Regions from separate parts of the Leuconostoc aquikimchii genome, predicted to be linked through region 1. Evidence: predicted binding sites of a transcription regulator. Region 1 holds the regulator's gene; each other region holds the start of a gene.

The links. Region 1 encodes Rex, which represses fermentation and respiration genes when NADH is low (regulators of the CRP and FNR family bind a similar motif). Its sites were predicted from a motif close to TTGTGAANTANTTCACAA; they were not measured.
Region 2: the regulator Rex is predicted to act here: its motif matches at 5,342-5,359, upstream of AB3K24_RS01050 ((S)-acetoin forming diacetyl reductase).
Region 3: the regulator Rex is predicted to act here: its motif matches at 2,598-2,615, upstream of AB3K24_RS02470 (zinc-dependent alcohol dehydrogenase family protein).

Annotation. Positions count from the first base shown of each region.
Region 1 covers NZ_JBFPER010000001.1:1,667,619-1,678,768, reverse strand. Annotated here, with positions in the region: gene prmC (peptide chain release factor N(5)-glutamine methyltransferase) at 1-699, shown strand, start outside; gene AB3K24_RS08215 (L-threonylcarbamoyladenylate synthase) at 741-1,748, shown strand; gene AB3K24_RS08210 (phosphocarrier protein HPr) at 1,961-2,230, shown strand; gene ptsP (phosphoenolpyruvate--protein phosphotransferase) at 2,233-3,948, shown strand; gene AB3K24_RS08200 (RNA polymerase sigma factor) at 4,081-4,563, shown strand; gene AB3K24_RS08195 (anti sigma factor C-terminal domain-containing protein) at 4,556-5,572, shown strand; gene tsaB (tRNA (adenosine(37)-N6)-threonylcarbamoyltransferase complex dimerization subunit type 1 TsaB) at 5,624-6,334, shown strand; gene rimI (ribosomal protein S18-alanine N-acetyltransferase) at 6,318-6,875, shown strand; gene rimI (ribosomal protein S18-alanine N-acetyltransferase) at 6,850-7,299, shown strand; gene tsaD (tRNA (adenosine(37)-N6)-threonylcarbamoyltransferase complex transferase subunit TsaD) at 7,296-8,312, shown strand; gene AB3K24_RS08170 (redox-sensing transcriptional repressor Rex) at 8,474-9,124, shown strand; gene AB3K24_RS08165 (lipid II:glycine glycyltransferase FemX) at 9,130-10,167, shown strand; gene AB3K24_RS08160 (GtrA family protein) at 10,238-10,660, shown strand; gene AB3K24_RS08155 (HAD-IIB family hydrolase) at 10,657-11,150, shown strand, end outside.
Region 2 covers NZ_JBFPER010000001.1:188,614-199,763, forward strand. Annotated here, with positions in the region: gene AB3K24_RS01015 (YeiH family protein) at 1-104, opposite strand, end outside; gene AB3K24_RS01020 (LysR family transcriptional regulator) at 224-1,051, shown strand; gene AB3K24_RS01025 (MFS transporter) at 1,116-2,282, opposite strand; gene AB3K24_RS01030 (NUDIX domain-containing protein) at 2,352-3,092, opposite strand; THF riboswitch at 3,215-3,341, shown strand; gene AB3K24_RS01035 (folate family ECF transporter S component) at 3,383-3,961, shown strand; gene AB3K24_RS01040 (DUF805 domain-containing protein) at 4,046-4,522, shown strand; gene AB3K24_RS01045 (hypothetical protein) at 4,576-5,256, opposite strand; gene AB3K24_RS01050 ((S)-acetoin forming diacetyl reductase) at 5,414-6,184, shown strand; gene AB3K24_RS01055 (GtrA family protein) at 6,308-6,799, shown strand; gene adhE (bifunctional acetaldehyde-CoA/alcohol dehydrogenase) at 7,223-9,925, shown strand; gene AB3K24_RS01065 (helix-turn-helix domain-containing protein) at 10,100-10,846, opposite strand; gene AB3K24_RS01070 (hypothetical protein) at 11,001-11,150, shown strand, end outside.
Region 3 covers NZ_JBFPER010000001.1:471,322-482,471, reverse strand. Annotated here, with positions in the region: gene AB3K24_RS02485 (ROK family protein) at 1-29, opposite strand, end outside; gene AB3K24_RS02480 (VOC family protein) at 380-763, opposite strand; gene AB3K24_RS02475 (fructose permease) at 826-1,560, opposite strand; gene AB3K24_RS02470 (zinc-dependent alcohol dehydrogenase family protein) at 1,565-2,581, opposite strand; gene AB3K24_RS02465 (LacI family DNA-binding transcriptional regulator) at 2,763-3,731, shown strand; gene AB3K24_RS02460 (phosphoglycerate dehydrogenase) at 3,765-4,682, opposite strand; gene AB3K24_RS02455 (cytidine deaminase) at 4,725-5,138, opposite strand; gene pepF (oligoendopeptidase F) at 5,239-7,026, opposite strand; gene AB3K24_RS02445 (competence protein CoiA) at 7,122-8,150, opposite strand; gene AB3K24_RS02440 (ABC transporter substrate-binding protein/permease) at 8,200-9,633, opposite strand; gene AB3K24_RS02435 (amino acid ABC transporter ATP-binding protein) at 9,740-10,492, opposite strand; gene AB3K24_RS02430 (ABC transporter substrate-binding protein/permease) at 10,492-11,150, opposite strand, start outside.

The DNA of each region.
Region 1 (11,150 bases):
GATTTAGCAACTGTTTGGCCACAATGGCTGGCCAAGTTGATGAACAATGAGCCCGTGCAGTATATTTTAGGGCATGCGCCTTTTTATGGTCGTGAATTTATGGTTGATCCAAGGGTTTTGATACCACGTCCCGAAACGGAACAACTCGTTGAATGGATTTTAAAAGATTTGAATCGTACAACTGGTAAACCGGTGTCTATCTTAGATATTGGTACGGGATCGGGTGCTATTATTGAAACGTTAATGTTAGAAAATCCCCGTGTACGCGGATTTGCAGCAGATATTTCATCAGGCGCTTTAGCGGTTGCGGAAATGAACGCGCAACGTTTTGGTTTGAATTATCTGCATGTGGTCAAGAGTGATGTCTATAGTGCTGTAGCAGGACTTGAATTTGATATAATTGTTAGTAACCCACCCTACATTGCAACAACTGATGAAGATGAGGTGGGTGGCAACGTACTTGAATATGAGCCACATACAGCATTATTTGCTGATCATGATGGTTTAGCAATCTATGAAAAAATAGCAGCAGATTTGGCGCTTTACTTATCCGATAACGGGCGTGCGTATTTTGAAATTGGTTACAAGCAAGGACAACAAGTTGTGGCGATGATGCAGCATGCCTTACCACAAGCAGAAGTAACCCTAAAAAAAGATTTCTCCGGCCTGGATAGAATGGTACGGGTAGTGAAAGGATAGTCGCGTAAGCTTATTATCAATTGGCAACGCATACTTTTATAATGAAGACTGAACTATTAACAAGTAAAGATATACAACATGCTGGTGGTTTACTTAAAGCAGGTGAAGTCGTGGCTTTTCCCACGGAAACTGTTTATGGTCTAGGCGCTGATGCAACGAATGAGTTGGCTGTAAAAAAAGTTTTTACAGCTAAAGGGCGCCCAGCAGATAATCCATTAATTATGACAGTAGCTGATGTACAGCAATTAGATGCCTTTGTTGTGATTTCAGAAGCGGCGCAACACTTAATGGCAGTTTTTTGGCCAGGCTCTTTGACGATTATTTTACCCACTAAGCCAGGAAAAGTATCTATGATTGTCACTGGTGGCTTACAAACTGTCGCATTTCGATTGCCAGATAATGATGTGGCACGCGCAGTGATTCGGGCGGCTGGTGTACCAATTGTTGGGCCGAGTGCTAATACTTCTGGCAAACCGTCACCAACAACTGCGCAACACGTGTGGCATGATATGAATGGCAAAATTGCTGCAATTATCGATGATGGACCAACGCAAATTGGTGTAGAATCAACTGTTGTTGATATGTCTTCTAAAGTGCCAACTATTTTACGTCCTGGTGCCGTCACGCAGCAACAATTACAAGATACACTTGGTGTCACAGTGATTGATGCGACGAGTACGAAATCAGTGGCGAGTGATGTGATACCAAAAGCACCAGGGATGAAATATCGGCACTACGCACCAGATAAAAAAGTCATCATGTTTGATCGATTAGATGCTTTGGATCTCAAGCGCATTTTACAATCAAACGATGTTGTCATGGCACAAGATACAACAATTGCTGTGATGCAGTTGTCTTTAGAACAATCATGGTCGCTTGGTGAAACACTGGAAAACGCAACGGAACAATTATTTGCTGGTTTACGTTTTTATGATGATGAAGAACAAATTACGACAATTTATGTTGAAAAAATGTCGCCAATCGGTATTGGTAAGGCATTTAATAATCGACTGGCAAAATCTGCAGGTAACCAAGAATTTAGTATATGACAACAGGTTGTGAAGCGTGACGGGTGACGTTTACAGAAAACAATTCGTAATCAGTATGTAAACGTTTACATAAGAAACGCCGTCAGATAGGCATTCTAGACGTTTTTGCCTGATATATCAAGGATTTACGCGATAATTCACTTGATATTTTGTAAGCGCTTTGATAAACTAATAACAGAGGCTGTTTAACAGCTAAAAAGGAGAAATTAATTATGACACAATCAAAAGACTTTCATATCGTAGCAGAAACAGGTATCCATGCACGCCCAGCAACTTTGTTGGTACAAGCAGCATCGAAATTCACTTCAGATGTGACATTGTCATATCAAGGTAAAGATGTTAACTTGAAGTCAATCATGGGTGTGATGTCATTGGGTGTTGGTCAAGGTGCCGATGTGACAATCAAAACAGACGGTGACGATGAAGAAGCTGCTATGACAGCTATCGTTGAAGCAATGGAAACAGAAGGACTTGCAGAATAACAATGTCTAATAACTTCAAAGGAATCGCGGCAAGTAATGGGATAGCAATCGCTAAAGCCTATTTGTTAGTTGATCCAGATTTGTCTTTTACTAAGACGACAATTACAGATGTGACAGCTGAACAAGCTCGTGTCGACGATGCTTTGAAGGCTGCTAGTGTGGATGTTGAAATCATTAAATCCCGCGCTGAAAAGAATTTGGGAGCAGATGAGGCCCAAGTTTTTGAGGCACACTTAATGATTTTGTCAGATCCAGAAATGTCTGGCGCATTCAAACAGAAAATAGCTGATGATAAGGTAAATGCGGAACAAGCAGTTAAAGAAGTGACAGACATGTATATTGGCATGTTTGAAGCAATGACTGATAATGCTTATATGCAAGAACGTGCAGCAGATATTCGTGATGTGACTAAACGTATTTTGTCGCATCTTTTAAATGTGTCATTACCTAATCCTGCTTTAATTGACGAAGAGGTTGTCTTAGTATCGAAAGATTTAACACCTTCTGATACCTCTCAACTTGATCGTCAATTTGTTAAGGGTATCTTAACTGACTTGGGTGGTCGCACAGCACATGCTTCAATTATGGCACGTACACTAGAAATTCCTGCAGTGGTAGGATCTGAAGTGGCTACGCAAAAAATAACCGATGGTATCACTGTGATTGTTGATGGCCTGACTGGTGATGTGATTGTTGATCCAGATGCCGATACATTGGTATCTTACCAACAAAAAGCAGCCGATTATTTGGCACAACGTGCTGAATGGGCTTTGTTAAAAGACCAACAATCAGTTAGTGCTGACGGCAAAAACTTTGTGTTGGGGGCTAATATTGGCTCGCCTAAGGATATGGCAGCTGTACTAGAAAACGGTTCCGAAGGTGTTGGCTTATACCGAACTGAATTCTTATATATGGAATCAGATCACTTGCCAACCGAAGATGAGCAATTTGAAGCCTATAAAACAGTTGTCGAAAAGATGGCTGGTAAGCCGGTAACTGTTCGTACCATGGACATTGGTGGCGATAAGAATTTGAGCTACTGGAAATTACCAAAAGAAGAGAATCCATTCTTAGGTTATCGTGCCATTCGTATTTCTTTGGATCAAACAGAAATTTTCCGAACACAGTTACGTGCGTTGCTACGTGCGTCTGCTTATGGTGATTTGTGGATTATGTTCCCTATGATTGCCACGTTAGGTGAGTTCCGTGCGGCCAAAAAAGTGTACTTGGAAGAACGCGCCAAACTTGAAAAAGCTGGTGTGTCAATGGGTGATGTCAAGCTGGGAATTATGATTGAAATTCCAGCCGCGGCCGTTTTGGCAGATAAATTTGCTAAAGAAGTTGACTTCTTCTCAATTGGTACGAATGATTTGATTGGTTATACCATGGCTGCCGATCGTGGTAACGATAAAGTTGCTTATTTGTATCAACCTTATAACCCCTCAATTCTACGTTTAATTAATACTGTGATTACAGCAGCTCACAATGAAGGTAAATTTGTTGCGATGTGTGGTGAAATGGCTGGTGATCCGATTGCCGTGCCTGTTTTGATGGGTATGGGATTGGATGAATTCTCAATGAGTGCACCATCTGTTTTGCAGACACGTTCGTTGATGAAAAAGTTGGATACAGCTGACATGAAGTTGTTAGCTGCGAAGGCCTTAGACGCGGAAACTAATGAAGATGTGATTGCCTTAGTTGAAGCAGCAACGAAATAAAGTATTGTAATTTTCAAACTAAATTAAAAAAACTGCAAACATGACTTGAGTTTTGAAGTCGTGTTTGCAGTTTTTTTGTGTTTTTTGTAACCATTTACTAATTCGTTCGTTATATCTATGAAAGGAGGGGATATGAAGATTAATAACTATGAAAAAGAGCTGATCAATATTGCAAATGAGATCATTGGTTTTTTGATTAATAATGGTGCTAAAAAGGGTGATGCGGAAGATATTCTGCAAGATGTTTTTGTAAAATTACTTCAAGCAGATATTTTATTGGCACCTGATAAATTAAGACCGTGGTTGTATCGTGTTGCGTTATCGCGTTTTTACGATATCTACCGCCGACAAAGACGTTATCGTGATATTTTACTAGAACAATATGCACAATATTCTGAAGTTGAGCCAGTTTTGACAGATTATAGTGGTTTACAACGCGCATTGGAAAAGTTAAATGATTACCAAAGCGCGTTGATTGTATTATATTATGATGATCGAAAACACATCAACGATATCGCTATGATATATGATGTCAGTACATCAAAAATTAAAGTAGATTTGTATCGAACGAGACAGCAATTAAAAGACATAATGATGGGGTACGAAAATGAGTGATAATGTTAATTTTGAAAAGATTATTAGAACAGAGAAACGCAAGAAATGGTTAAAAATAATAGCGGTTACGAGTGCAGTAACAGCAATAGTTGGTGGTAGTTTGTTCTATGCTGTATATAAGCAATTAGGCAGACAAATGGTCAAACAAGCTGCAAAACAACAACGGCAATTTAATATTGATGATCTTATCTCTTCACCAAATATTATATCGACATCACAATATTTTTCAATGACAAAAACAACACAGAGCACATTGAAAAGTGACCGCGAAAAAAATATTGATGGTTATCGGGTTGCTTATCCAGAAAAAAATGTGACATTTAACACGCATGGTATTGAAAGTGCTTCTGCACAAGAACCAAATATGTATAATAAAAATCCAAAAACTAAAGAAATAATTGCTAGAAACCGGCAATCACAACAAAAGGAACCAATATTTTTCAATGTGAAGTATGAACGCGCATATCAATCTGCAAAAGATAAAAAAGCGTTGTTAGAGCCCAGTATACCAACACATGAGGCCGAGACATTAAGTCAATTATCAAATACTTTGGGTGAGGTGGCGATCACTTTTGATAAGCGCTATTCCTATGATGACATTCGCCAAATGATACCCGAAAATGTCATGATCAATTATTATTGGTTAGGTATTCATAGTGATAAATTGGACACAATGAGTGCTGCAGGTTCTTATGTCGGTTTAAATGCTAGCGATGATGGTACCGGAAAACTGACTGAAGGAAAAGCAGGTGGAAACGAGTTTTTGGGTTATCAAGGACTAAAAAGCGCGTTAAAACAAGAGTTCGGACAGCGAACCGTGAATAATGTTGATATTGCAAAAGATGGTCAAAAACAAGTTTCCAAGAATCTCAAAACGGCAAAATTTGCTGGTGTAATTGTGACTGGACGGACACAGAATCTAGCGAGATTAGATAGTCAAAAATATACGTATGCGACAAATGCGGGTGTCACAACGCCAATTATGCCATATCAAGCACCAATCAAATAACTTCTATCACAACCACCGTTTGGTGGTTGTTTTTGTGTTAAAATATAGGTTATGAAGATTCTAGCATTTGACACAAGTAACCAACCACTGACAGTGAGTTTGGCGGAAGATAATCAGGTAAAACGTGTTTTTTCAACCAATGAGGCGCGTAACCATTCGATTCAACTTTTACCTGCAATTCAGGAAACGATTGCAGCTCAAAATTGGACACTGACAGATATTGATCGTATTGTAGTGGCTCAAGGCCCTGGTTCATTCACTGGCTTGCGAATTGGTGTGACTGTGGCTAAAGTATTAGCTAATACTTTAAAAATAGACCTCGTTGGTGTCTCTAGCCTGGCTATTTTAGCGCAACAGGTAACGGCACCAGGGCTGATTGTGCCGTTGTTTAATGCACGTAATGATAATGTCTTTGCGGGTGTTTATCACAATGGTAACAATGTTTTGGCAGATGCACACCAGCCAATTGCTAACTTGTTTAACTGGTTGCAGGCACACGATGAACCAATTATTTTTTTAGGTGATACTGATGTTTTTTCTGCGCATATTACTGAAACATTTGGTACACGTGCTCATATGTTAACGCCAAGCGAGAGTTTACCTGATGGGCAAGGTATTGTATCATTAGGCCTACAGGCCAATCCAGTCAACGATATTGCTGATTTTAATCCGCAATATTTGCGTAAAACACAAGCAGAGTTGAACTGGCTTGCAGCACACCCAGGTGAGGACAACCCTGAAAATTATGTTTTTGAAGTTTAATCACAATAATAAGTTACCGAACATGCTACCTAAATTCGAACAAAAATCTGTTGATTCAAAAGGCTATTCATTTATACTACGACGAGCCAATGTTGAAGATATTGATATTCTTGTACATATTGAAGAGGCTGTGTACGCTGGCTCTGCACCTTGGTTATTGCGTGATTTTTTGAGTGAATTGTCACGACCAAATGTACGCTTGTATTTAGTTGTGGAACGCAATAAGCAAGTGATTGGTTTTGCAGGTGTTGCGTATCAGCGTGAACAACGTGATATGCATGTCACTAATATTGCGATTGTGCCAGTTTGGCAAAATAAAGGGTTGGGTACCATGATAATTCAAGAGCTTATTGTTTTTTCACAACAGCTAGGTGCTGATACCATGAGTTTAGAAGCACGTGATTCAAATCGTAGTGCCATCATGTTGTACACACGACTAGGTTTTCAACAAAGTGGCATCAAAAAAGGCTATTATTTAAGTGATCACGAAGATGCAATTTCAATGGTAAATAAACTTGATAATAAAACGCGCAACAATTGAAGATAGCAATCTAATATTTAACTTGGCAAATGCCGCTTTTTCACCATCGCCTTGGCCTAAATCAGTGTTTGAACATGAGCTGAAAAGTCCGCGAAGTCACTATTTCATGCTTGATGAGGGGTTTGTCGGTATGACACAGATACTTGATGAAGTTGAAATTAATAGTGTCGCAGTGCATCCGAATAGTCAACATCAGGGTATTGCTCAAAAATTATTGACAACTGTTTTTTCGTTGCCAGATGTGACACGCTTCTTGTTAGAAGTTGACGAAACAAATATAGCAGCTATTCGGCTATATGAAAAAATGGGATTTAGTGCCTACTATCGCCGTGAAAAATACTATAAAAATGGCCATACTGCTATTATGATGGAAAGGAAAGTACGTCTAATGAATGAATCCGCTGGGCGCATAAACATGTCATGACTAAAATTATATCGTTTGAATCAAGTGCAGATGAAACAAGTGTGGCAATTGTTGAAGATGGCCGCATAATATTAAGCAACGCGGTTGCGACACAAATTAATTCACACCAACGATTTGGTGGCATTGTGCCCGAAGTTGCCAGTCGTCACCACATTGAGTGGATAACACGTGTGTTAGATGATGCGTTAGAAATAGCCAATGTTAAACCAACAGATCTCGATGCTGTGGCTGTTACTTATGGTCCTGGCCTAGTGGGATCCTTACTGGTTGGCTTGATGGGCGCTAAGACTTTTGCTTTAGCACATAACTTACCAATTATACCGGTCAATCATTTAGCAGGGCATATTGCTGCGGCTAATTTTAATGCACCAATAATATATCCAGCGCTTGCGTTAATGGTTTCTGGGGGACATACAGAATTAGTTTTGATGCGTGAAGAAAATAATTTTTCGGTGCTTGGTGAAACGCGTGATGATGCTGCCGGAGAAAGCTTTGATAAGGTTGGTCGTTTACTTAAATTACCTTATCCAGCGGGTAAAACAATTGATGAAATGGCACATCTTGGGCAAGCAACGATTAAATTTCCAACGGCTATGGCGCATGAAGATAATTATGATTTTAGTTTTTCTGGCTTGAAAAGTGCTGTGATTAATTATGTACACCATGCAGAACAAAAAGGTGAGCTGATTAATCATAATGATTTAGCCACTAGTTTCCAAAATGCGGTCGTTGATGCGTTATTAGGTCGCACACGCCGTGCATTACAAAATTACCCAGTGAAAAGTTTTGTCTTGGCAGGCGGTGTGGCAGCTAATTCACAATTACGTCAAACGTTAGCAGAACTGTTAGAGCAGTTTCCAAATACACAGTTTATACCGGTACCGCGACAATATACAGGTGACAATGCTGCGATGATAGGCGCTGCTGGTTATTGGAATTATAAAAATAAAAAATTCGCTGAATTAAACCTTAATACGGACCCAGGACTAGATTTTGAGTTATTTAAATCATAACAAGTTTGTGAATATCTCACTATCTTTTGATAATAGGCCTGTTTTTGTGGTATAATAGTTATGCAAAAGTTCACAAAGTGAATAAAGGCATGTAACTTAATAAATGTCTGGATTTGTTGGCTATACTGATGAACTCGGCACATGATAAACTGGAGAAACTTATGACACAACAACCTAAAATTCCACGCGCAACAGCAAAACGATTACCTATTTATTATCGCTATTTAACATTTTTACATGATGCTGGCACGAACCGTATTTCATCAGCTGAACTAAGTGATGCCATTAAGTTTGATGCAGCGACAATCCGTCGAGACTTTTCTTATTTTGGTGCATTAGGTAAGCGAGGTTATGGATATGACGTTAAAGCACTACTTGATTTCTTTGCAAATGTGCTTGATCAAGATAGCTTAATTAATGTTGCTTTAATTGGCGCCGGTAATTTGGGGCAAGCATTGATGAACTTTAATTTCCATCAATCATCGAATATGCGTATTTCTGCTGCATTTGATGTTGACGAATCGCGTGCTGGTACGATATTGGCCGGTGTGCCAATATATGCCATGACTGATTTAAAAGAGCAAATGACGGCGCAACGCATTAATATTGCGATTTTGACTGTACCGCAAGAAGTGGCACAAGATATCACAGATCAACTTGTTGACGCTGGTGTTAAGGGTATTTTGAATTTTACCCCACTACGTGTGACTGTGCCAACTGATGTACGTGTACAAAACGTTGATTTAACAAACGAATTACAGACATTGGTTTATTTTATTGATAACTACGGTTCAATTACGACAGGATTATAAAACGTATGGCCATTTTAAATTTAAACGATACAGAAAAAGTCAGTGCGTATCAAAATTTTGTACGTGAAGATCCACGTGGTCAAGTCACGCAAGATCCTTTGTGGGGAGAATTAAAAGCCAATTGGGGACATGTCTACGTGTACCATGAAACAAGTGGCCAAATTGATGCTGTGCTGACCGTACTAACGGTTGAAGCAATTCCGGGTAAAATATTAGGCTATGCGGGGCGTGGCCCGATTGGCGACATATCAGACATCATGCTAATTAAAGCAATGATTAGAGAAGCACTTGAGGTTTTGCCGGACAATGTGTTTTTAATTCGTCTCGATCCAGAGGTAGCTTATAGTGATGAGTTAAATGATGCCTATCAGGCAGCAGGATTTGTGACACGCAACCGAGACATTGAAAATATGCATGGGAACATACAGCCTCGCAAAAATGTTGTTTTGTACTATGATGGTCGCGGAGAAGGCGCAACACCAATTACAAATGAAACTGAATTAATGACGCATTTTAAACGAGATTATCGCAATCAAATTCGTCGTGCTACAAAAGATGGTGTGACGGTTACAAGCGGTGATACGCAAGCTGATATCCAGTCATTTTTTGAGACCTATGTCATGATGGCTGCAGCACAAGGTATTACACACCGACCTATAGACTACTTTCTACGGATGCAAAAGTTATGGCAAGGGACTGGTTTGTTCAAAGTCTTTCTAGGACATTTTGAAGGTCAAGTCATTGCTAGTGGTATTGGTTTTAGTTACGGGGATGAGATTTGGTATATGTACGCTGGATCTAATCGACAGTACGCAAAACACTACGGACCTTACGCTGTACAGTGGGAAATGTTGAAATGGGGCTTATCATTAGGTAAAGTTGAATATGACTTTGGTGGTGTTGGTGATTTTGTGCCTACAGATGGCCTTTATAAATTTAAACATGGTTTTGCTTACCATGATCCACACGCTGAATATATTGGCGAATTGGATTGGGTAGTTGATGAAGCAGGCTATCAAGACTATCTCAAGCAATTTAATTAAGTCAATCGTCAGATGATGGCTTTTTTTTTATGTCCTATGATATAATTAATAGATCACAATTGGAGTAAGTATGTTAAATTTAAAAAATATTTATATTAAGTATCAATCAGTTTTTTTATATGCCATATTTGGTATATTGACGACAGTTGTTAATATTATTGTTTTCTTTGTACTTTACAATATGCTACACACTGGGCATAATATAGCCTATGTGGTGGCTTGGTTTTGGGCAGTATTATTTGCTTATCTCACCAATCGTGTTTGGGTTTTTCACTCGACAAACAGTACGGTTGCCGATATTATAAAAGAAATCTGGCAATTCTACTTGGCACGTATTTTGACTGGTATTGTTGGTTATTTTATTTTGAACTTTGGTGTCGATTTTTTGAGCCAAGATGCAAACGTTTGGAACATTATTCAAAATATATTTGTAATTGTTTCTAACTTTGTATTAAGCAAATTGATTATTTTTAAGAAGGACAATGACGCATGACGATTAAAATGATTGCATCTGATATGGATGGCACGTTTTTGACAGCAAATGATACTTATAGTCAGGGAAGATTTGAACGTATTTTAGATAACTTGAAAGCACGTGATATGCGATTTATTGCAGCATCGGGTCGTCAAGTTAAAAACTTACAAGAGCTTTTTGATCCGACAATTTCGAAAGGTTACGAAATTGATTATGTTGGTTCAAATGGGGCCATGGTAGCAACAAGTCAAGAACAACTTTATTCAGTTCATTTGTCACCAGAACAACTACATAAAGTGATTGATTGGAATGCTAAGAATCCGGAATCAGCTGAAAATATTATTATTATGACTGGTGATAAGGCAACTTATGTGTCAAATCATGCCACTGGACCTGTTGCAAAAATGGTTTTTCAGTTTTATCCAAATGTTAAACAAGTTGAAAAGCTCATGGCGGTGGATGATCATATTTTGGAAGTCACTTTTGTATGGCCAAATAACGAAGTGCA
Region 2 (11,150 bases), 1.5 Mb from region 1:
GCTTCGGCGCCTAAAAACGGTAACCATATCGCTAAAACTTTGGCGATGATTGATAAAATAACGGTAGCAATAATACCGTTTAACATGTTAGCTTTTATTCTCACAACTATTCTCCTAAACTACCCAATATTTTTTCGTCAATTCTTATGCTACGCGTTTATTTGCTATTTGTAAAATAAATGTTTATAATACATTTAATTAATAAACGTAATGGATAGGGCCGATGCTTAAACTAATAAAAACATTTATTGCTGTGTATGAAACAAGATCTTTTTCAAAAGCGGCAGACCAACTTTTTATCTCGCAACCAACAGTTAGCGTGCATATCAAACAGCTAGAAGACCAGTTAAATGTCAAATTATTTGACCGTAATGGGCGTATGTTTTTGACGCCAACACTAAATGCGCGTCGTTTTTATCAACATGCGACGCAGTTACTCGATGACTGGCAAGAGGCAACGGCGAGTTTAGATTTAACAACAGAAAGCACGCGAGCCAATATTAGTATTGGCGCTTCACAGACGACGGCAACGGTTTTGTTGCCAAAAATCATAGCACAATTATCACAAGTGACGCTTAATAGTATGAATTTAAAATTAGAAATGCATAATTCTGAAGAGATTTTGGCTGGTGTATTGAATAAGCAATTTGATTTGGGTTTCATTGAAAAGCCCATCACAAATGATTTTATTGTACGCCATACGTTGGCTAAAGATCAGCTGGTACTAGCAGGAAATCTTGATTCCGACACGTGGCTAGTGAGAGAAAAAGGATCAGGCGTTTATCATTATATGCAACAATATTTCAAGCAGCAAAATATTGTACCAGAACATTTTTTAACCATTACGAATAATGACATTATTGTCAAAATGCTGTCAGAAAATGTTGGAAAATCTATTGTTAGTAGTCAAACGTTGCCAAAAAATGTGCCTTATAAAAAGCTGCCAGATAGTTTTAATCGTAATTTTTACTTGATTAATCACCAACATAATAATCATCCTGAGATTCAGGATTTTATTGCTATTCTAGAAAATATTGCTAAACAGCTCTAACGATGGTGTTAAATGTTGGCAATGAAAAAAGTAGGTCATTCATATCGTGAATGACCTACTTTTTTCACTGCTCTGATGTGGGGTCTTTAATACCAAAATGAATGATGACAATGGCAATCAGTAGTAGGACAACAAATAAACTGAAAATGAACCCAATGCTTAATTGCATATTCAGCAACCAGCCAACAAGAAATGGGCCGATTGTGGCACCAAAGCGACCAACAGATTGCGCAGCTCCCATAGCTGTGCCACGAATTGTTGTTTGAAACATGCCTGGGGTGTGTGCAATTAAAATGCCCCAAGCCCCAAGATCAAAGAATGACAGAAAAGCACCAGATATTAAGATAATAGGCAAACTATTTGAAAGACCGAAAACTAAGCTTGAAACAATTGTACCGAGCAGATAAGTGACTAATAATTTTTTAGGACTGATTTTAGATAAAAGGTGAGCTGCTAAATAGTAACCAGGTAGTTGGGCGATACTCATGATTAAGGTATAACCTATGGAATTGACAATTGAAAAGCCACGCAAAACTAGTACACTAGGCAGCCATAAGAAAATGCCATAGTAGGTTAACATGACAATAAACCAGACAATACTGATCAAAATTAAAGGCCATTTGTTTTCTGGAGATAGTAATTGTCGAAACGACTGTGTTTCGCGTTTAACGCTTACGGTAGGGTCTGGTGGCAGATGTTTTCTTAAAACGAGGGCATAGCCGCCAAAAAGTGCGGTTAACATGACGGCGACACGCCAACCAAAATTTGGGATGACAAAAAAAGCAATTAATGACGCAAAAATCCAACCGTAAGCCCAAAAACTATCACTCAGCACCAACATTTGCGATCGTTTCTTGCCTGTGTAGCGGTCAGCGATAATAGTTGCCGCGACGGGGAGTTCACCGCCAAGGCCAATACCTGTGACAAAACGAATCACTATAAACCAAGTGACGTTTGGGGCAAAAGCCAGTGCTAAATTACTGAGTGAAAATAAGATTAGTGTGCCCATTAAAATCTTTTTTCGCCCAAACATATCTGAAAGTTTACCACATAGTAGTGCACCAATCATCATACCGACAGAAGTGATGGCCGCGACAACACCTAATTGTGTTGCATTGAGATGCCACTCTGATTTTAACACCGGCATAATAAATGATAGTAACGCCACATCTAAAGCATCAATCATCCAGGCAGTACCAATAATTAATAAAAAACGGTTAGATTTAGCCATCATAAATTCTCCCATGTTTAATAAAAGTTTTTTTTACTTTTATTTATTAAGGAGAATTGTACACGAAAATTAATCAATAAGCAACTGATATTGTTTTGCGGGCCGCCCAGGTTTATTCTGCCTACTTGAGCCAAGCGGTTGTAAGAGATTTTGATGATTTCTAAGGAAATTTGAATTATCAGGTTCAATTTTTCCAAAAATGCCAAAGACATGACGTGCCAGTTTTAAAGTGAAAGATGGTCCGAGAATCAAAAGAATAGTCGGTTGATAATCTAATTTGTTCATAATTCTTTTTGTGGCAACGGTTAAAATCCAATTGTGATCAAAAGCCAAATGTTTGTGTGCGGTTTGATTTTCAGGGCTGATATAGTCATTATCGTTTAGTGTCGCAAAAACAAAATCAGAATTTTTAAAATGGAAAAGACCAGATTTTTGTTTTTGAAGTGTAAACCATTGTGCATCGGTTGTACCAGGACCAGGGGTTAGTACGGGTTGTTGTGGAAGAAAAGTCATGTAACTTAAAGATAATGCACGTTCGCCAGGTGAACGTTTTGGGTCTGTAAAAGTTGCTAACTGTTCAGCATGAACATCTGGCAGGTCTAAACCAAGCTTTTCTTTGACCAGCCGTAATGTTGCATCGTGGGCACTTTCGTTGATACGTAGCCAAGTTTCTGGCAACGCCCAAAAATTTTCAAAGGGACTTTCAGCGCGTTTAATTAATAAAAGTTTGATGTCATGTGTTTGGTCGTCAAAACACCAAATCACATTGGTAATGGTGATGAATGGTTTTTCTAATAAATCCTGTGTCATGTTTATCCGCCTTAAAACGTTTTGAGTGATAGTCTGATATGTCATTATTTTAACATGTTTACTATTTTGGTATTGTTCGGATAGAAAAGTGCTACAATGAGTGAGTCAATATGACAAATAAAAAAGGGGTAGATATTTGCGCGTTAAGTGTGAGGGAGACGGAATGTGATCCTTCAACGAAATAAAAAATATGACGTGATAGAACCATGTTGTAATTTTTTGTGCGATACAGATATCACATTCACCAATATATGTTTTGCGGTGAGCGCTCCACTCGGAGGTTCAGAACTATGGCAGTTCAAAACACAACGCCTGTTAAAGGCACTTGGTCACTACCTAAATTGGATGTACGTCAATTTGTGGTACTGGCTTTACTTATAGGACTTGATATCGCCCTAGGTAAATTAACTGTTGGCACAAACGTTCTCAAAATTAGTTTTGTGTTTGTGGCCATGTCACTGATTGCTAAATGGTATGGTCCATTATGGACTATGTTAATTGCAACTATTTTAGATGTGGTTGGTGCAACAATTATCAATCCAAGTGGTGCATTCTTCCTAGGATTTACGTTATCAGCAATTACTGCTGGGCTGATTTATGCCTTGTTTTATTACAATCAAGCACATGTCAGTTGGGTAAGAGTCCTGATTGCAGTTGGCTTGGTAACGTTCGTTGTTAACGCTAGCATGAATACATTGTGGCTATTCATCATGTATTCTCAGGTGCATACGTGGGACACATTTGTAACGTTACTCATACCACGCTTGATTAAGTCAATCATGATGTATCCAATACAAGTGATTGTAACCTATGCCTTTTTGAATAACGCAGCGGTCAAACAAGCAACAAAACAAATTTTTAATAAATAATTGATCAAACAGCTTCGGCTGTTTTTTGTTGCCATTAAAATGGGATAATGTTAAACTTGAAAAAATGATATAGGGGATCTTTTTATGACAGCATGGGGCGCACTCACAGATTTTTTTAAACAATATACTAGATTTATTGGAACAAGCTCACGAAGTGCGTTTAATTGGATGGCTTGGTTCTGGAGTATTATCTATTGGATTGTTGCATTGTTGATCGTTTGTGTTGCTGGTCTAGGCGTCTTTTTTGGCAAACGAGGGGCGACTGCAACTGATACAACGCCATTGTTAGGGACAATAATTTTAGTTGTCGTGGCTTCTTTGGTACTATCAATTATTATTATTATCCCTAACTTAGCGTTATATGCTCGGCGGTTACATGATATGGGCTATTCAGGATGGTGGCAGGTGACGCCGACTATTGTAACTGTTGTAGCAATCCTATCAGTGAGGCTATTAGGGGTAAACGAAGTGGTACTCACCGTTATACAAGTGATTATCAGTTTAGGATTTAATCTTTGGCTGTCATTTAGTCAATCAAAACCAAATAATAAGTACAGTTAAAAGTGATTAAAAAGTGCTGGCAAACCAAAATACATTGGTTTGCCAGCACTTTTTTAGTTACCTCTCACGTCACCATGAACAAGATGTTTGAAAATGTGTTTATCTGACCAGGCAATGTTTCGTCCTTGGAAGAAAAAGGATAAGATCGTACCAATGCCTAATGCGACAAGTTGATGACTAAAAATAAACGCGATGACAGATAAGGCAATTGCGGCAGCAAAATTGCTCATTTGTGCTTTAGAGGCATTGCCATGAAAATAGTCAAAACGGAGAATATTTGTGAGATCATCTAGGGGATGTAAAATCCAGTTAACACGTTGATAAATGGAAATCGCGACACCAATATTCCAGATAGCAAAGAAGTCGATGGGTATACGTAGCCACCAAGCCAGTGAGTGGATACCAATACTAATAAAATAATTAGCAAAAAAGCTGACTAAAAAGCTAAATGATAAACCAAAAATAATGTTGCCAATTAAGCGTAGCCAGTTGAATTTCATGGCGAGAAACATATTAAGAAAAGCAACTGAAATCGCGATTAGCGCTAAAAAAATACTAATGGGGAAGCTGATTGCGTTGGATAAATTGGCAGCACTAGCGGTCCAAGGAGCCGAGCCCATCATAGATGCCACACTCAACCCATTACCAAATGAATTAACAATGAGCGAAATAACGAAAAAACTTATTTTTTGTTTTAAACCAAGCTGATAAAATTGACCGTCGATGTAGTACATGCAATTCTCCCAAGAACCATAATATTTTCATTATAACAATACCAGCGTGTGATAACCATTTTTTTGTAAAAGTGATTCAATTAATTAGTTTACTTATTCACAAACTAGGCGTATATTATTAATTGTAAAGTCATATGACTCAGAAAGGAATTTAATCATGAGTAAAGTAGCATTAGTAACAGGCGCCGGTCAGGGCATTGGTGAGGCAATTGCCCATCGTCTAGTGAAAGATGGTTTTCGGGTAGCCTTAGTGGGCCGACATTTAGAAAAAGTGCAACGCGTAGCAAATGATATTAACGCCAACGGTGGCGAGGCCATTGCGGTTCGTGCGGATGTTGCTAAACGTGATGAGGTTTTTGAAGCAGTCAAAGCTACAAAAAAAGCCTTTGGCGATTTGAATGTGATTGTTAACAATGCGGGTGTGGCGCCCACGACACCAATCATGGATGTTACGGAAGACGATATGAATTGGACCTGGGGCATTAATGTTAATGGTGTTGTTTGGGGCACGCAGGCTGCTACAGAAGCATTTAAAGAATTGGGGCATGGCGGTAAAATCATTAACGCGACATCACAAGCTGGTGTTGAAGGAAACCCTAATTTAACTGTTTACGGTTCAACAAAGTTTGCTATTCGCGGTATCACACAAACAACAGCAAAAGAATTAGCCCAATTTGGTATCACAGTTAATGCCTTTGCACCAGGAATTGTAAAAACACCTATGATGTGGGATATTGCCCATAAAGTAGGTCAAAATGCCGGTAAAGATGATGAATGGGGCATGGCACAATTCTCAGACGGGATTGCACTAGGCCGCTTGAGTGAACCTGAAGAGATTGCCAGTGTCGTTAGTTTCTTGTCTAGTGATGATTCAAATTATGTGACAGGACAAACAATCATTGTGGATGGCGGTATGGTCTTCCGTTGATCACTTGACTAACATGCAATATTTGTGTTGTAATATAAGGAAGTTATTTGAGATAACATAATAATCGGAATGAACAGTCATGTTTATTCCGATTTTGTAATTGACAAAGCATGTGAGGGGAATATGGTAGAACGTTATTTAAAATCTGAAAAGATAAAATATTTATTTTGGGGCGTTATCACAACGTTGGTGTATTTTGTGGTGCGGTTTGTGACAATGGCACTATTACATCAGGCTATGTTGCCTGTATTAATTGCACAAATTGTGACGGTTTTGTTTGCATTTGTGGTCAATAAATTTTTTGTGTTTGCAGCTAATCAAAGTCGGCATGTTTTAGCGCAGTTATTGAGATTTATAGCTGGTAGATTGTTTGTGGCGGGGATTGATTTTTTGTTAACCTATATCATGATTGAACGCTATAGTGATGTGTTTATTCGTTTACTACGGTTGAATAAAATTAACTTCCAAACATTTCCCTTTGGATTATCTTGGTCGTGGTTACATGGCTGGATTCATGATAGTGTCTCACTCAATGCTGTGATTGCAGTTATTTTAATACAGATAATTGCGGTTGTTGTTAATTATTTCATCTCTAAATTTATGATTTTTGATTAATCTCTGACTGTCAATTAAAAAAATAGCAAAGTAATTTCAGCACTATCAGTTATTATAACGTCAAAAAATCACCCAATAAGTGAGACTTTATCTCACTTATTGGGTGATTTTTTGACGTTATTTTAATGTGTGGTCATTCAAAATTCTGTAAGCCATTGCTTCACTGAGAATAATGTCAGTGATTAATTGACCACGAAATAAACTTCTTTTTTTGTAAAGGTGTATTATAAAGATAGCGAGTGATATCTGTTTTTATAGATTTATTGTAAAATAATACACAAACAATAAATTTTATAGAAAACGCTTACAAAACCTTTTAAGACAACGTTTTAAAAACTTTTATAAAAACACTTGCTTTTTATAAAAGGGTGTTATATACTTATATTGTTAATAAATGAGCAAACAAAAAGGAGCACATTAATTATGGCAGATACAATTATAAAGAAGCCGAAAAAAAAGGTTTTGACACCTGAAGAAAAAGCAGAACTACAAATACAAGCTGAAGCAATGACAGCAGCGTTAGTTGAAAAATCAAAAAAAGCGTTAGCAGAGTTTTCAACCTATACACAAGTACAAGTTGATAAAATCGTGGCAGCGATGGCATTAGCAGGGTCAGAAAATTCATTAGTATTAGCCCATGCAGCGTACAATGAAACTGGTCGTGGTGTGATCGAAGATAAAGATACAAAAAATCGTTTTGCCTCTGAATCAGTTTATAACGCCATTAAGTTTGATAAGACGGTTGGTGTGATTAGTGAAGATAAGATTCAAGGGAAAGTTGAGTTGGCTGCGCCGTTAGGTGTTTTGGCTGGTATCGTACCAACAACTAACCCAACATCGACAACGATTTTCAAGTCAATGTTAACAGCTAAGACGCGTAACACAATCATCTTTGCATTCCATCCACAAGCCCAAAAGTCATCAGCGCTTGCTGCACAAATTGTTTATGATGCCGCTGTTAAAGCCGGTGCACCAAAGGACTTTATCCAATGGATTGAAAAGCCATCACTTTATGGGACGAGTGCGTTGATTCAAAATCACGGTATTGCCTCTATCTTAGCTACCGGTGGCCCTGCAATGGTGAATGCAGCCTTAAAGTCAGGTAACCCATCAATGGGTGTTGGTGCTGGAAACGGTGCAATCTATCTAGATGCCACAGTTGATACTGACCGTGCCGTATCGGACTTGCTTTTGTCAAAACGATTTGACAATGGTATGATTTGTGCCACTGAAAATTCGGCAGTTATCCAAGCACCAATTTATGATGAAGTGCTACAAAAGTTGCAAGATCAAGGCGCTTATTTGGTACCTAAAAAGGACTATAAAAAGATTGCTGATTATGTCTTCAAACCAAATGCTGAAGGATTTGGGATTGCTGGACCAGTTGCTGGTAGGTCAGGCCGTTGGATTGCGGAACAAGCAGGTGTTAAAATTCCTGAAGACAAAGATGTTTTGTTGTTTGAATTAGATCAAAAAAATATTGGTGAGGCATTATCATCAGAAAAGTTATCACCCTTACTTTCAATTTATAAAGTTGAAAAACGTGAAGAAGCCATCAAGACAGTACAATCATTGTTGGACTATCAAGGTGCCGGACATAATGCTGCTATCCAAATTGGTTCACAAGATGATCCATTCATTAAAGAATATGCGGATGCCATTGGTGCATCACGTATCTTAGTTAACCAACCTGACTCAATTGGTGGTGTTGGCGACATTTATACAGATGCTATGCGGCCTTCATTGACGCTTGGTACCGGATCATGGGGGAAGAATTCATTGTCTCACAACTTATCAACATATGACTTGCTTAACATTAAAACAGTGGCGCGCCGTCGTAACCGACCACAATGGGTCCGTTTGCCTAAAGAAGTTTATTATGAAGCAAACGCAATCACTTACTTGCAAGAATTACCAGCAATTAAGCGTGCATTCATTGTCGCTGATCCTGGTATGGTCCAATTCGGCTTTGTCGGCAAAGTGTTGAGTCAACTTGAGTTACGTCAAGAACAGGTTGAAACAAATATCTATGGTTCAGTTAAACCTGATCCAACTTTGTCACAAGCGGTTGATATTGCCCGCCAAATGGCTGCGTTCAAGCCTGATACTGTCATCTTACTGGGTGGTGGTTCAGCACTTGATGCTGGAAAGATCGGTCGTTTCTTGTATGAATATTCAACGCGTAATGAGGGTATTTTAGAAGACGAAGATGGTATCAAAGATTTGTTCATGGAATTACAACAAAAGTTCATGGATATTCGTAAGCGTATCGTGAAGTTCTATCATGCCCGTTTGACACAAATGGTTGCTATTCCCACAACGTCTGGTACTGGTTCAGAAGTAACACCATTCGCGGTAATTACTGATGACCAAACGCATGTTAAGTACCCATTGGCTGATTATGAATTAACACCCGAAGTAGCAATTGTTGATCCAGAGTTTGTTATGACCGTGCCAAAGCGTACAGTAGCATTCTCAGGTTTGGATGCTTTGTCACATGCGTTTGAGTCATATGTGTCAGTGATGGCATCAGAATTCACACGCCCTTGGGCTTTGCAAGCAATCAAGTTAATTTTTGATAACTTGACAACGTCATATCAATACGATCCAAAGAATCCGACAAAAGAAGGTCAGAACGCCCGCACAAAGATGCATTATGCCTCAACCTTAGCTGGTATGTCATTTGCCAATGCGTTCTTGGGAATTAACCATTCATTAGCCCACAAAACTGGTGGTGAGTTCGGTTTGCCTCACGGCTTGGCTATTGCCATTGCAATGCCTCATGTTATCAAATTTAATGCGGTGACAGGCAACGTTAAGCGTACGCCTTATCCACGTTATGAGACATATACAGCGCAAAAAGATTATGCTGATATTGCGCGTTACCTTGGCTTAAAGGGTAATACTGATGCTGAAATGGTTGATGCTTTGATTGCGGCTGTGAAAACGTTGGCTAAGTCAGTTGAAGTTGACCAAACTTTGACCGGTAATGGCGTTAAGAAAGCGGATCTAGAAATGAACATTGATCAGTTGACAGACCTTGTCTACAACGATCAGTGCACACCTGGAAACCCTCGCCAACCTAGTCTAGAAGAAATCAAACAATTGTTGAGAGATCAACTGTAATAAACGATGAAAAACATCAAAATTTGATGTAAAACCAAAAAATTAGACAAAAAAACATTAATTAACATAATCAATGGTGAGTTACCGATATCGGTAACTCACCATTGATTTTTTGTTGTACATGAAAGCTTAAAAATGTAATTTTTAATTAGTATTCTGAGGTCACATCACAAGTTAGATAATTACAGACCAGCTATCAATATTAGTGTGAATTAAGGTAGTTATTCTTTTCTGGACAGTGTCTAAGGGCTCAGGATGTGTTTGCCCTAACCAAACAGAAATAATTGATGTTAAAACACTAATCAAATATTCTAACTCTAAATGAGATGTTTCATTGATACTAGGATGATTAATCAATAATTTTTTGTATTTATTGTTGATGAAATTTAGCCAAATACCTTTAATATAAGAACGTGTATAAAGTAAATGAAGTGTGACCCGTTTTTGATAGAGCAGTGGCATCATGTCTTCAATAAATATTGTTAACGGATCTTTTCCTTTAAAAACATGCGTTTCAAGTTCTTTTTTAATGTCAGAGTCAACATCAACAATGAAGGCGTAGGCAATTTCTTCAATGTTAGTAAAATATTTAGCGATTTTTGACAATGGTATATTGGATATTGCTGAAATCTGTTTAATGGTTGGATGAGTATCTGTGGCATCAATCATACATTTAGTAAATGCTTCGAAAATATATTTTATGTCAGTTTGCTGCTCATTTTCAGTAGAATTATCCATGAAAAAATCAATTTCTAAATGATACTTATTAATAATATGAAACAATGTCTCAACACTCGGAGTCGTGATATTGCGCTCCCATTTTGATATAAGTTGATAAGAAACAAATAATTCTTTTGCTAGATCCTGTTGTGTTAAATGTTCTAAGTGCCTTAATAATTTGAGTTTTTCTCCAATTTTCATCACGTATTTCCCCTATAAAAAATTAATAATATTTTATCATAGGGAAAATTAGTTGTCAATAACAAATACTGATAGACGACTAACCAATTCATCTGTTTAATGTGAATAGTATTATTGATATTATATGTATATAAACTTAAAGGAGAAATAAATTATGTCAGTAACAAAAAAACTACTAGTATTAGCTGCTGTAGGAACAACGCTAGCGGCTACAGGGGTAGCAAGCGCAAGTGTTAGTCATCCTGCACCTAGCCCTATTATTGATACATGGGACACAGGTCGTAATAGAGAGAATAATTATGCT
Region 3 (11,150 bases), 1.2 Mb from region 1:
CCTGCTTCAATTGCACCTAATAATCCCATGATTTTTCCCTTTTCCTCTACAGTTTTCCAAATCCACATTACCTTTAACTATCGTCGTTACTCAGTCACTTAAAGTTAAAACATCGCTAATTAAATGGTTATGTGAAAATCATATCGCCTTATTTTGACTTAACATGTATATTTATTTTTTAAAATATATAAAGCGCTTACATATCTAGTTTAATCGATTTGAACACGATATGTCAAGCGCTCAACAGCATTTTTTTAAACTTTATGTCAATCACCTGTTTTACGGTTGAATGACGCTATTGCAACGTGGAAAAAAACCTCCTTAGATCACACACCATAAACTAGGCGTGCCATCCAAAAGAGGTTTAATCAACAATCTTTTACTTAACAATCTCACAAAATTCAACAATAACAGCATCTGGTCCTTCTATATTAAAGAATTTAATACCTTTTTCCCAAAAAGCCAAATGTTGTACTTCAGCATCAATCAACTTAAAGCCTTCTGCTTTTGCTGCAACAAATGCTTTATCTGCGTCTGTTGTATCCATTGAAATATGGTTAATAGCACCAGGCTTACCAGCAACTTCATCTTGTTGCCATGTTTCGATCACTAGATTTTCACGTTGCATAAAGATGACGTTGCCCACCGGAAAATCACCAGCTTTTTTAAAGCCTAGTTTTGTCCAAAAACTCTCAGCAACTGCTAAACTTTTTGTTGGGATACCAATATGTTGTACACCTGAATAATAATCTGAAAATGACATGTGACACTCCTTCTATAATTTACGTTCATAGTGGCTGAATATTTTCCGTCTCTATCTTTTAATCAAATACCTTGATGTTTGAGATTAGGAAAGACAAACTTGTCTCCCCAACCTGTTATACCACCTTGAAATAGAAAGGCGAAAATTGTTCCCAACCCGTAATTTGAAAAGTCAGGTAGCATGAAAATCGCGATAATACCAATAATTGTGGGTGGAATATAAGATGCCCACATTGCTTTTGCTGCAGAACCCTTGAAATATTTAAATCGTAGAATTTGCATCAAATCATCAGCTGGATGTAATATCAAATTAGCACGTTGATAAATTGATATTGCTAGTGCAATCATAATCACACCGACAAAGTTCAAAACAGTATAACCTATTGTCATACTAATACCCTGTGCATCTGGTAATACTTTTGAAAACATATCAGCAAAGAAACTAATTAGTAACGAGAAGGGTACCATAAAAGCAACGTTGCCCACAAATTTTTTCCAATTAAAGTAGCCTTGCAAAAAAATATTTAAAATAGCAATCAATACACCTACAACAAAGAATATCCAACCTAAACTAGCACTACTACCGCCAAAAGCTGCTTTATTGAATCCTGCTTGTGCAGCAGTCCAATAAGCTGATCCTAAAAAAGTTGGATGAATTTTTTGACTGGTAACGACTGTAAGCACATTACCGGCCGCGTTGATTATCAAAGAGAAAACAAAATATGATAAGGAAGCGCCAATCGTAAGCGTACGACCTGGATTACCGGTCGCCTTAGTTGTTACGTTTTTAGCGGTCATATTATTATGCCTCTTCTCCACCAACCTTCACAACGGCCTTTGAGACAACCCCAAGCTTACCGTTCACGAAGTCATCAACAGTGTTGTAATCTAATTCATGAGACATAAGAGATTCAACATCCAACTTACCAGATGATAACAAAGCCAATGAATCTTCAAATGCATTTGGATTGATAAATGATCCTTGAATCGTCAATTGCTTTTGGAAAATTTCATAAGTATTCATTTCGAATTTAGCATCAGGACCGCCAACACCAAACATCAACACTTGACCACCACGTGCGGCGGCTTCAATAGCTGATTCTTGTGTTTGTGGCATACCAACAGCTTCAATGACAACATCATATTCGCCATCAGGGATCTTGTCACCCTTCATTGTATTATATATGTTTTTAGCACCGAACTTTTCTTTGTTCATTGCAAGCTTTTCGTCAACAATACCAGCCAAATCAACTTGGTGAATACCATATGCTTGCAAAAGTTGAACAAATAATTCACCCATGAAGCCATCACCAATAACCAATGCCTTTTGGTAAGGTGTTACCTTAAGCAATTGGATACCATGAACAGCACATGAGATAGGTTCAACAACAGCTGCAGACTTCAATGATACATTGTCAGGAATTGGGTAAACAACTGAAGCAGGTGCTGTGAAATATTCTTCAAATCCGCCATCGCGTGTTACGCCAACAGCTGACAAATTCTCACATAACTCTGGACGACCTGTACGACAGAACTTGCACTGACCACAGTAAATGTTAGGATCTACCGTCACACGGTCTCCTACCTTCACGTTTGTAACAGCTGAACCAACCTCGGCAACAACACCTGAATTTTCATGTCCCAAAACAATTGGAGGCACGGCTGGTGCGGAACCTGGCAAGCCAGCATACAATGCATGATCTGTACCACAAATACCAGCAAATGCTGTATGGATACGAACCTCGTTTGCTTGAACTTCTGGAATTGCAAGATCTTGTAATTCCAACGACTTAATGCCTGTTAATACTAATGCGTCCATTATGACTGCTCCTTTTTTGTGATCTTAGTCACTTACAAGGACAATATTAACCCTTTAATTTTTCATTGTCAAGCGTTAAATAGCAAAATAATCAATAAAATTACCCTTAAAAAAAGTGTATAATATATTGTGTAAACTCAAAAAAACAAGAGATTGTTCTCTTCGCCCTTGGAGGCCTATAATGGTTGCAAAATTAAACGACGTCGCTGAATTAGCTGGCGTCTCTATTACAACGGTATCACGTGTCATTAATAATTATGGTTCTCTAAGCAAAAAAACAATTGATAAAGTTCATGCCGCAATGCGCGAACTGCGTTATCAACCAAATGCGATGGCCCGTTCACTACAGGGTAAATCATCCCAATTTATCGGCTTAATTTTTCCAAATATTCAAAACCCCTTTTTTACAGCTTTAACGAATGAAATTGAACAACTTTTATTTGAAAAAGGCTACAAAGTTATTATTGCTACTAGCGCCAATAATGTCGAAAAAGAGCAACAGTACCTTCAAATGTTAGCAGCAAACCAAGTTGAAGGTATTATCACATCTTCGCATAACCTTGATATTGAAACTTATAATGACACTTTCTTACCAATTGTGTCATATGATCGCTATCTCTCAGAAAACATCCCCATTGTATCTGAAGACAACTACCGTGGCGGTTATCTACTTGGTGAGTACCTTGTCTCAAAGGGTGCCAAAAATCTACTTATGCTATCTGATGATGATTCATCTAATTCACCAACTACCAAACGTTATCAAGGTTTTTCAGATGCTGTTAGTCCGCATAGCCATTTAATAACTCAAAATAGCAGTTCAAACATTATTTCAACAAACGATGACATTAAAACGATTGTTAATTATGTGATTTCTGAAAAAATTGATGGTATCTTTGCGTATAATGACATTATGGCTATTCAACTGCAAAATGCCTTGCGACAGGCAAATGTCCTTATTCCAAAGGATGTTATTGTCGTTGGTTATGATGGGTCACCTATTGTTCAATTACTGCACCCAGACCTACCTACAATTATCCAACCAATCCAACAAGCCGCTCAACGTTTGATTGATACCTTATTTCATGAAATTGATAATCAGGTGCCAACCGAATCCGGTATGCTCCCTGTTAAATTACATATACCAAAATAAAAAACAGCCCCGAATATAAAACGGGGCTGTTTTTTAATTTACTTTAAAAAATGGTTTTTGATCGTTCAATACTCGCACAATTTCTTCTGCCGCAGTAAGTCCGACTGTATCGAAAGCTTCACGAGATTTTGCTGCAACATGGGGGGTTACAAAAACATTCGGTAAGGATAATAATTCATTCTCTTCACTAATTGGCTCAATAGCTACAACATCCAAACCAGCCCCAGCAATTTCGCCAGACTTCAGAGCGTTAACCAACGCTTGTTCGTCAATAACAGTTCCTCTACCAATATTGACTAGCACCGCATTAGATTTCATTTTTTTGAAGACAGTCGCATTGATCATATTATTTGTTTCAGATGTTGCAGGCAGTGCCATTACCACAAAATCTGATTGCGTATAAATCTCTTCAAGTGACGCCATACGCCCATTTTTAACCACTTTATTATGCCGAGCATATGCCAATACATTAACGTTAAATCCCGTTAACAGCTGATCAATTTTTTGACCAATGGCACCAAATCCTATTATACCAACCGTTTTATTCGTAATTTCTTGCCCTATTTTTACTTCATTGACGTCTTCAGTAATGCTCAGACGTTGCTGATAAAATAAACGGCCCGCCATTAACATATGCATAATAGCTGTTTCGGCTACTGCCGTTGCGTTTGCTCCTGGCGTGTTCGTTACGACAATATCATGTGCATTGGCATCATCTAAATTCACATTATCATAGCCAACACCATAACGAGCGATCACTTTTAGTTTTGGCATTTGAGCTATAATTTTTTCTGATATAGGATGCATCATCAAGATCATACCGTCCGCATCTGAGTGGGTAATGAAGTCATTATCATCATGTTGTTGATTTGAAATCACTTCTATACCATTTGATTCCAAATAAGTGATAGCCGTTTGCGCAATACCATCAAATACTAATACTTTTTTCATGCTGTCTCCCTTACTATTTTAAATGACTCACTGTAATCCCTGTTAATTTAATGTGTTAAATGCACCAGGCATTAACGCAGCAATAGTGGTTTTAATTTCTTTACCACTGTCATTAATTAACCAAATTGGCATATCAGGTTCAAAAAATTCTACCATCACTTGTCGACAAGCACCACAAGGCGCAATCGGTTCATCAGTACGCCCAGCAATAACCAGCCCTTTAAATCGTCTGTAACCAGCAGCAATCGCACTAAAAATAGCCGTTCTTTCTGCACAATTTGTTAAACCGAATGACACATTTTCGATATTGACACCTTTAAATATCGTATCATCATCTGTTAATAACGCTGCACCTACGGGGAAATGTGAATAGGGCGTATATGTCTGGTTAAGCGCTGCCAGCGCCACTTCAGCTAACTTTGGTGGCATTGTTAATTCTATTTGTTTATTATTCATGACTACTTCACCCTATTCATCAATACTTTTTGAGTTAATAAAGCAAAAAGCTGTTGTTTATTTTTAAGTATACATCTTATAATTGCCAATGACGCAATACCTACTTAACTAACAATGATTCCAATTGATTTAATCGCACTTCAAAGACATTGAATGCCTGCTTTAAATAATCTGCTTGACTCATATCCACGCCGGCTTTTAAAATCACATTCAAAGGATAGTCCGATGAACCAGCTTTTAAGTAGACTTTATAATCTTCTGCGCCACCATTTTTAATAATACGTTCTGCCAATGTTGTCGCTGCTGCTTCACCTGTCGCATATTGATAAACATAGTAATTATAATAAAAATGTGGTATTCGTGTCCACTCATAGGCAATTTCTTCATCTGGGAATAAATCAGGGCCATAATATTTTTGGTTAAGTTCACTATAATATGTGCTCATTTTGTCAGCTGTCAATGCTTCACCTGCTGCACTTTGCTCATGAATCCAATTTTCAAATTCCGCAAATTGCGTTTGACGAAAGACGGTTCCTTTAAAACCATCAAGATATTGGTTCAAAACATATGCCTGGAATTTTGGATCATTATTTGTTTTTAGTAAATAATCTGTTAGCAAACTTTCATTAGTTGTCGAGGCAATTTCCGCTAAGAAAATTGGATAGTCACCATAATGATAGTCTTGGTTATGGCGTGTTAAATAAGAATGAACAGAATGTCCCATTTCATGGGCCAACGTATAAACATTATTTAAATTATTTTGCCAGTTTAACAAAATAAAAGGATTTGTATCATAAGTACCACTCGAGTATGCGCCCGAACGTTTACCTTTATTTTCAATCACATCAATCCAGCGTTCATCAAATGCTCTTTTAACAACCTCAAGATAATCTTGACCTAATGGTGCTAAAGCAGCTAACACGATTTCTTGGGCCTTCTCATATGTGACGTCAAAATCAACTTCATCCACCAATGGCACATACAAATCGTAACTATGTACATCCGTCACACCTAGAATTTTTTTACGCAATGAGACAAAGCGATGCAACAATGGTAAATTAGCCGCTACCGTTTGACTTAACGTATCAAAAACAGTCGTTGGGACGTTGTGTGGTAAAATAGCCGCTTCGCGTGCTGAATTATAATGGCGTACTTTAGCTAAGAAGTTATGTCCTTTAATATGAGATGATAAAGTTGACGCAAATGTGTTTTGCAAACCAATGTAACTGTCATACAATGTTTCAAATGCTTCTCGACGTAAATCACGTGACTTTGATTCAAGTAGTAAGCTATAAAGACCATTAGTCAATGGCACAGTTTTACCATCTTCTGTATGCACATCCCCAAAAGTTATGTCTGAATTATCAAGTGCACCAAACGTGTTCTCTGAGGCATTAAAAATATCACCCACACCAGCTAATAATTTTTCTTGTTCGGCAGGTAAAGTATGTGGCTTTAAAGCACGTAATGTTTCAAATAAATGTGCGTACTGTTGTAAGCCATCAGTCGTTAAATAAGCTGCCAGTTTATCATCAGGTATGTTTAAAACTTCTGGTTGAAAATAAGCTGTTGCCTGGCTTACTTCAGCCCAAAGTGCTTGTACCCGTGAATTGAAAGCTGCATATGATTGATTTGTCGTATCTTGATCATAAATTTGATGCGCATAAACATACACCTTTTCCAATTCACGTTCTATTTTCAAGTCAGCCTCTAGGGCTGACTGTAATAATGCAGCTGAATCGCCAACATGTCCAACAAAACGACTCAACATTTCAGATTCCTGCTTGACAGCAGCAAAAGCCAACTCCCAATCATTATCAGAAGCAAAAATTGTAGACAGGTCCCAAGTAAGATTTTCAGGTACTTCATTGCGTAATAATTGTGCCATAGTATTAACGTGCAGCTCTGACTTTTAAGGTATATTCATTTTAAAAGGACAGACTGACATTTCTCCTCTACATGATATAATATCTTATTTTATCACTATTTTCTCACTTTACCTAGTTTTTGTTGCATTGATTCGTACCATGTAGGCATACGCTGCACTAAGATGTATTGCCCTTTTTGAACAATATAATTTTGTTGTGCCAATTCATTGATGAGCTTAATTGCTTGTTGCTTTTTGAATATAATATCACCTAAGACATAATTTATTAATTTATCCGTCAAAATACCTTGATGGATAACATTGCCAACACCTATGCGTTCAATCAGTAATAATGCAAGCAGTCGCCACTGCCAGTTAGGAATGGATAAGCCAAAATGACTGCCTTGATGAATCCAAAGTGGGGCATGAAGCAGCCGGCGATTATGTTGATAGAGATGACGCACTAACTTTTCATCCACACGTTTTTGAATAATTAAATTTTGTAGCTTATAGATATGCTTCTTAATATCACTGTGCACTACGTTATCACTTGTTATCATTTCAAATAAATGATGACTATATTTTTCGATATACCGTACACGTTCAAAATCATATTTTTTAAAATGTGTACGGTGCACAAATTTTTCGATATCTGGTAAATAAAAAGTCAAATTTCCTCGTATCAAAAACTTTAAAATTGTGGTTTGCGTCATATTTTTAACATGATAATTATTTCCTAATATCCAGATGACATTAATATGCTGACTTTCATAACCTGCATTACGTTGATCAATTTTTTTTTGCGAAATTGGACTGCATTGATATTCAATTGCAATCCGTTGATTATCACGTGCCATTAAAATATCAGGTCGTTGGTTAATTTCTGGTATCACCGCTTCAATTTTAACATCGCCATACTGTTGTAAATGCGTCGCCAACTGTAATTTCCCAGCTAAATGCTGTGTCGTTTCATTCTCTGAAAATGTTGCGCAAGTTGATTGCGCATAATGAGCGAAATGTTTTTGTTTGATATCGCCACTTTTAAGTATGACCTTTTCATTACAACCAGGACATACGAACTGTTGCTTTTTAGTGGCATCAGTTGCTCTCACATATTTTTGATTTTTATTAAGTGCTATGATCATAAAAAGCACCTCCAATTCATGATACGAATTGATGATGCTTTATGCACATTTACTTCAATTTTTTCTCTACCCAAGTACTTAACCAGGTTAACAAAGTAATGACAATTAAATAAATAACAGCTATGATTGCCCAAACACGGAATCCTTGCGAATTACGAGCAACAATTAACGTACCAGTTTGCGTCAATTCCAGTAAACCAATGGCTGATAAAATCGACGTATCTTTCAGCGTGATGATAAATTGATTGATAAAACTTGGTACCATAATACGCAATCCCTGCGGCATAATAACTTTACGCATAGCACGACCGTATGGTAACCCAAGCGAACGCGCAGCCTCCATTTGACCACGGTTAACTGCTTCAAATCCACCACGTACAAACGCACCAGTGTAGGCACCCTCGTTTAGTATCAAAGTGATAATTCCTGCTGTAAATGCTGGGATTTTAACCCCTGTTACACCTGGCAAACCAATATAAATGAAGAATGCCAAAACCATTAAGGGTAAGCCACGGAAAATATAAATAATGGTGGTAGAAATTGCTCGAACCCACTTATACTCACTGACACCCATAATTCCAAGTAACACACCCCAAATCGACGCCAAAATGATTGCTATGACTGTCAGTTCAAGTGTTTGCCATAAACCTTTTAATAGCGCCGCCCGATTTGATGTCATAATACCCCAAATAGAACCGGTGTCTTTCTTACTACCTGAAAAAGTTGCTTGACTAGCACCAAGATATTTCGTTACAATTTTGTCGTATGTGCCATCTTTTTTGATAGCAGCAAACCCGCGATTAAATGAGGCTAATAACACTTTATTTTTACCTTTTTCAACGGCAAATCCATACGAACCTGCATTGCCAGGCTTATTAGCATTCATGACTTTTAACGCCATTCCATTTTTTATTGCGTACTGAATGACCGGCATATCTTCAAACGTTGCCGCTGAATTACCAACAACAACGTCATTGTACATCGTATCCGTATCATTAAAGTACTTCACTTTAAAGCCATACTTTGTCTGTAGCGACTTTCCATACTCCGAAGCAGCTGTTCCTGTCTTCAAAGCAACTGTTTGACCTTTTAAACCTGACAAAGACTTAATTTTACTGTCTTTTTTTACAATCCATGCAACGCCTGTTTTGTAATAGGGCGTTGAAAAATCATAAACTTCTTTGCGTTCAGGTGTGATTGACACACCAGCAATAATGCCATCCGCTTGACCGTTAGAAACAAGTTGTGCAGCAGAATTATAGCTCATAGGCCGCATAGTATATGTGAAACCTTCTCGCTTTGCAATCGCTGTCATTGTGTCTTGTTCGATGCCGACATAGTTACTATTTTTATCTTGGAAAGTAAATGGCGCATAGGTTGCGTCCGTCGTAATAGTATAATTTGGTTCAGCTGCATTAACTGTTGATACAAATGTAAGCAATGTAACAAGTGATGCCAACCCTAGTAAGCATTTTTTAAACATTTTTATGAAATTCTCCCATATCCCATAAAAAAGTCGACCACATGGTCGGCTTTTTTAATCAATTTAACACATATTGATGTCGTGGTTATTACGCGCCACAATCTAGTTATGCATGCATAACTTTACTCAAAAACTCTTGCAAACGTTCATTTTTTGGTGTATTAAAAATTTGTTCTGGTGCACCAGATTCTTGAATTTTACCTGCTTCAAAGAACACAACGCGATCTGCCACTTGTTTAGCAAAGCCCATTTCGTGTGTCACAATAATCATTGTCATGCCAGATTCAGCCAAATTTTTCATCACTTCCAACACGTCACCCACCATTTCGGGATCCAAAGCTGAAGTTGGTTCATCAAAGAGCATCACATCTGGTTCCATTGCCAAGGCACGCGCAATTGCTATACGCTGTTTTTGCCCACCTGACAATGAATTAACCGACACATCAGCTTTATCAACCAAGCCAACTGTTTCAAGTAATTCACGCGCTTTTTTCTCTGCAGCAACTTTATCCAATTTTCCAATTTCCACAGGTGCTAACATGATATTTTCCAGCACAGTATAGTTATTAAATAAATTGAAATTTTGAAATACCATACCAATATTTTCACGCACTTTGTTAATATCAGTTGCTTTTGCGGAAATATCAAAACCATCAACCACAATGGTTCCATTATCCGGTGTTTCCAATTGATTTAACATACGAAGAAATGTTGATTTTCCAGAACCTGAAGGACCAATCATCACCACTACTTCGTTTTCAGCGATATCTAACGAAATATCGCGCAAAACATGATTTTCACCATACGATTTATTGACTTTTTCAACATGTACTTTTACTTTTTTTTGTGTCTCACTCATCATGAACGTGTCCTCTTTTCTACCCAATTACTCAACCATGTAAGCAAAGTAATCACAATTAAGTATATCACAGCCACAATTGCCCAAACACGGAATCCTTGTGAATTACGAGAAACAATCAAAGACCCTGTTTGCGTTAACTCTAAAATACCAATCGCCGATAAAATAGATGTGTCTTTCAACGTGATAATAAATTGATTGATAAAACTTGGTATCATGATTTTTAAGCCTTGTGGCACAATAACCTTACGCATAGACTTAGCATATGACAGCCCCAGAGATCTTGATGCCTCCATCTGACCACGATCCACAGCTGCAAATCCACCGCGAACAAAAGCCGCAGTATAAGCACCTTCATTTAACACTAAAGTCAGTAGTCCAGCAGTAAAAGCTGGTATTTTCATGCCAATGACACCTGGTAAACCAATATATATAAAGAATGCTAATACCATCAATGGTAATCCTCGGAAAATATAGATAATGGTTGTTGACAGGCCACGCAAAAACGCGTTTTGACTGACACCCATGATGCCGATAAAAATACCCCAAACAGATGCCAAGAAAATCGCCAAAACAGTCAGAATAACAGTTTGCCACAAACCATTTAAGAAGGCACCATTATTAGCTTTTAAGATACCTATAACAGAATTGTTGTCTT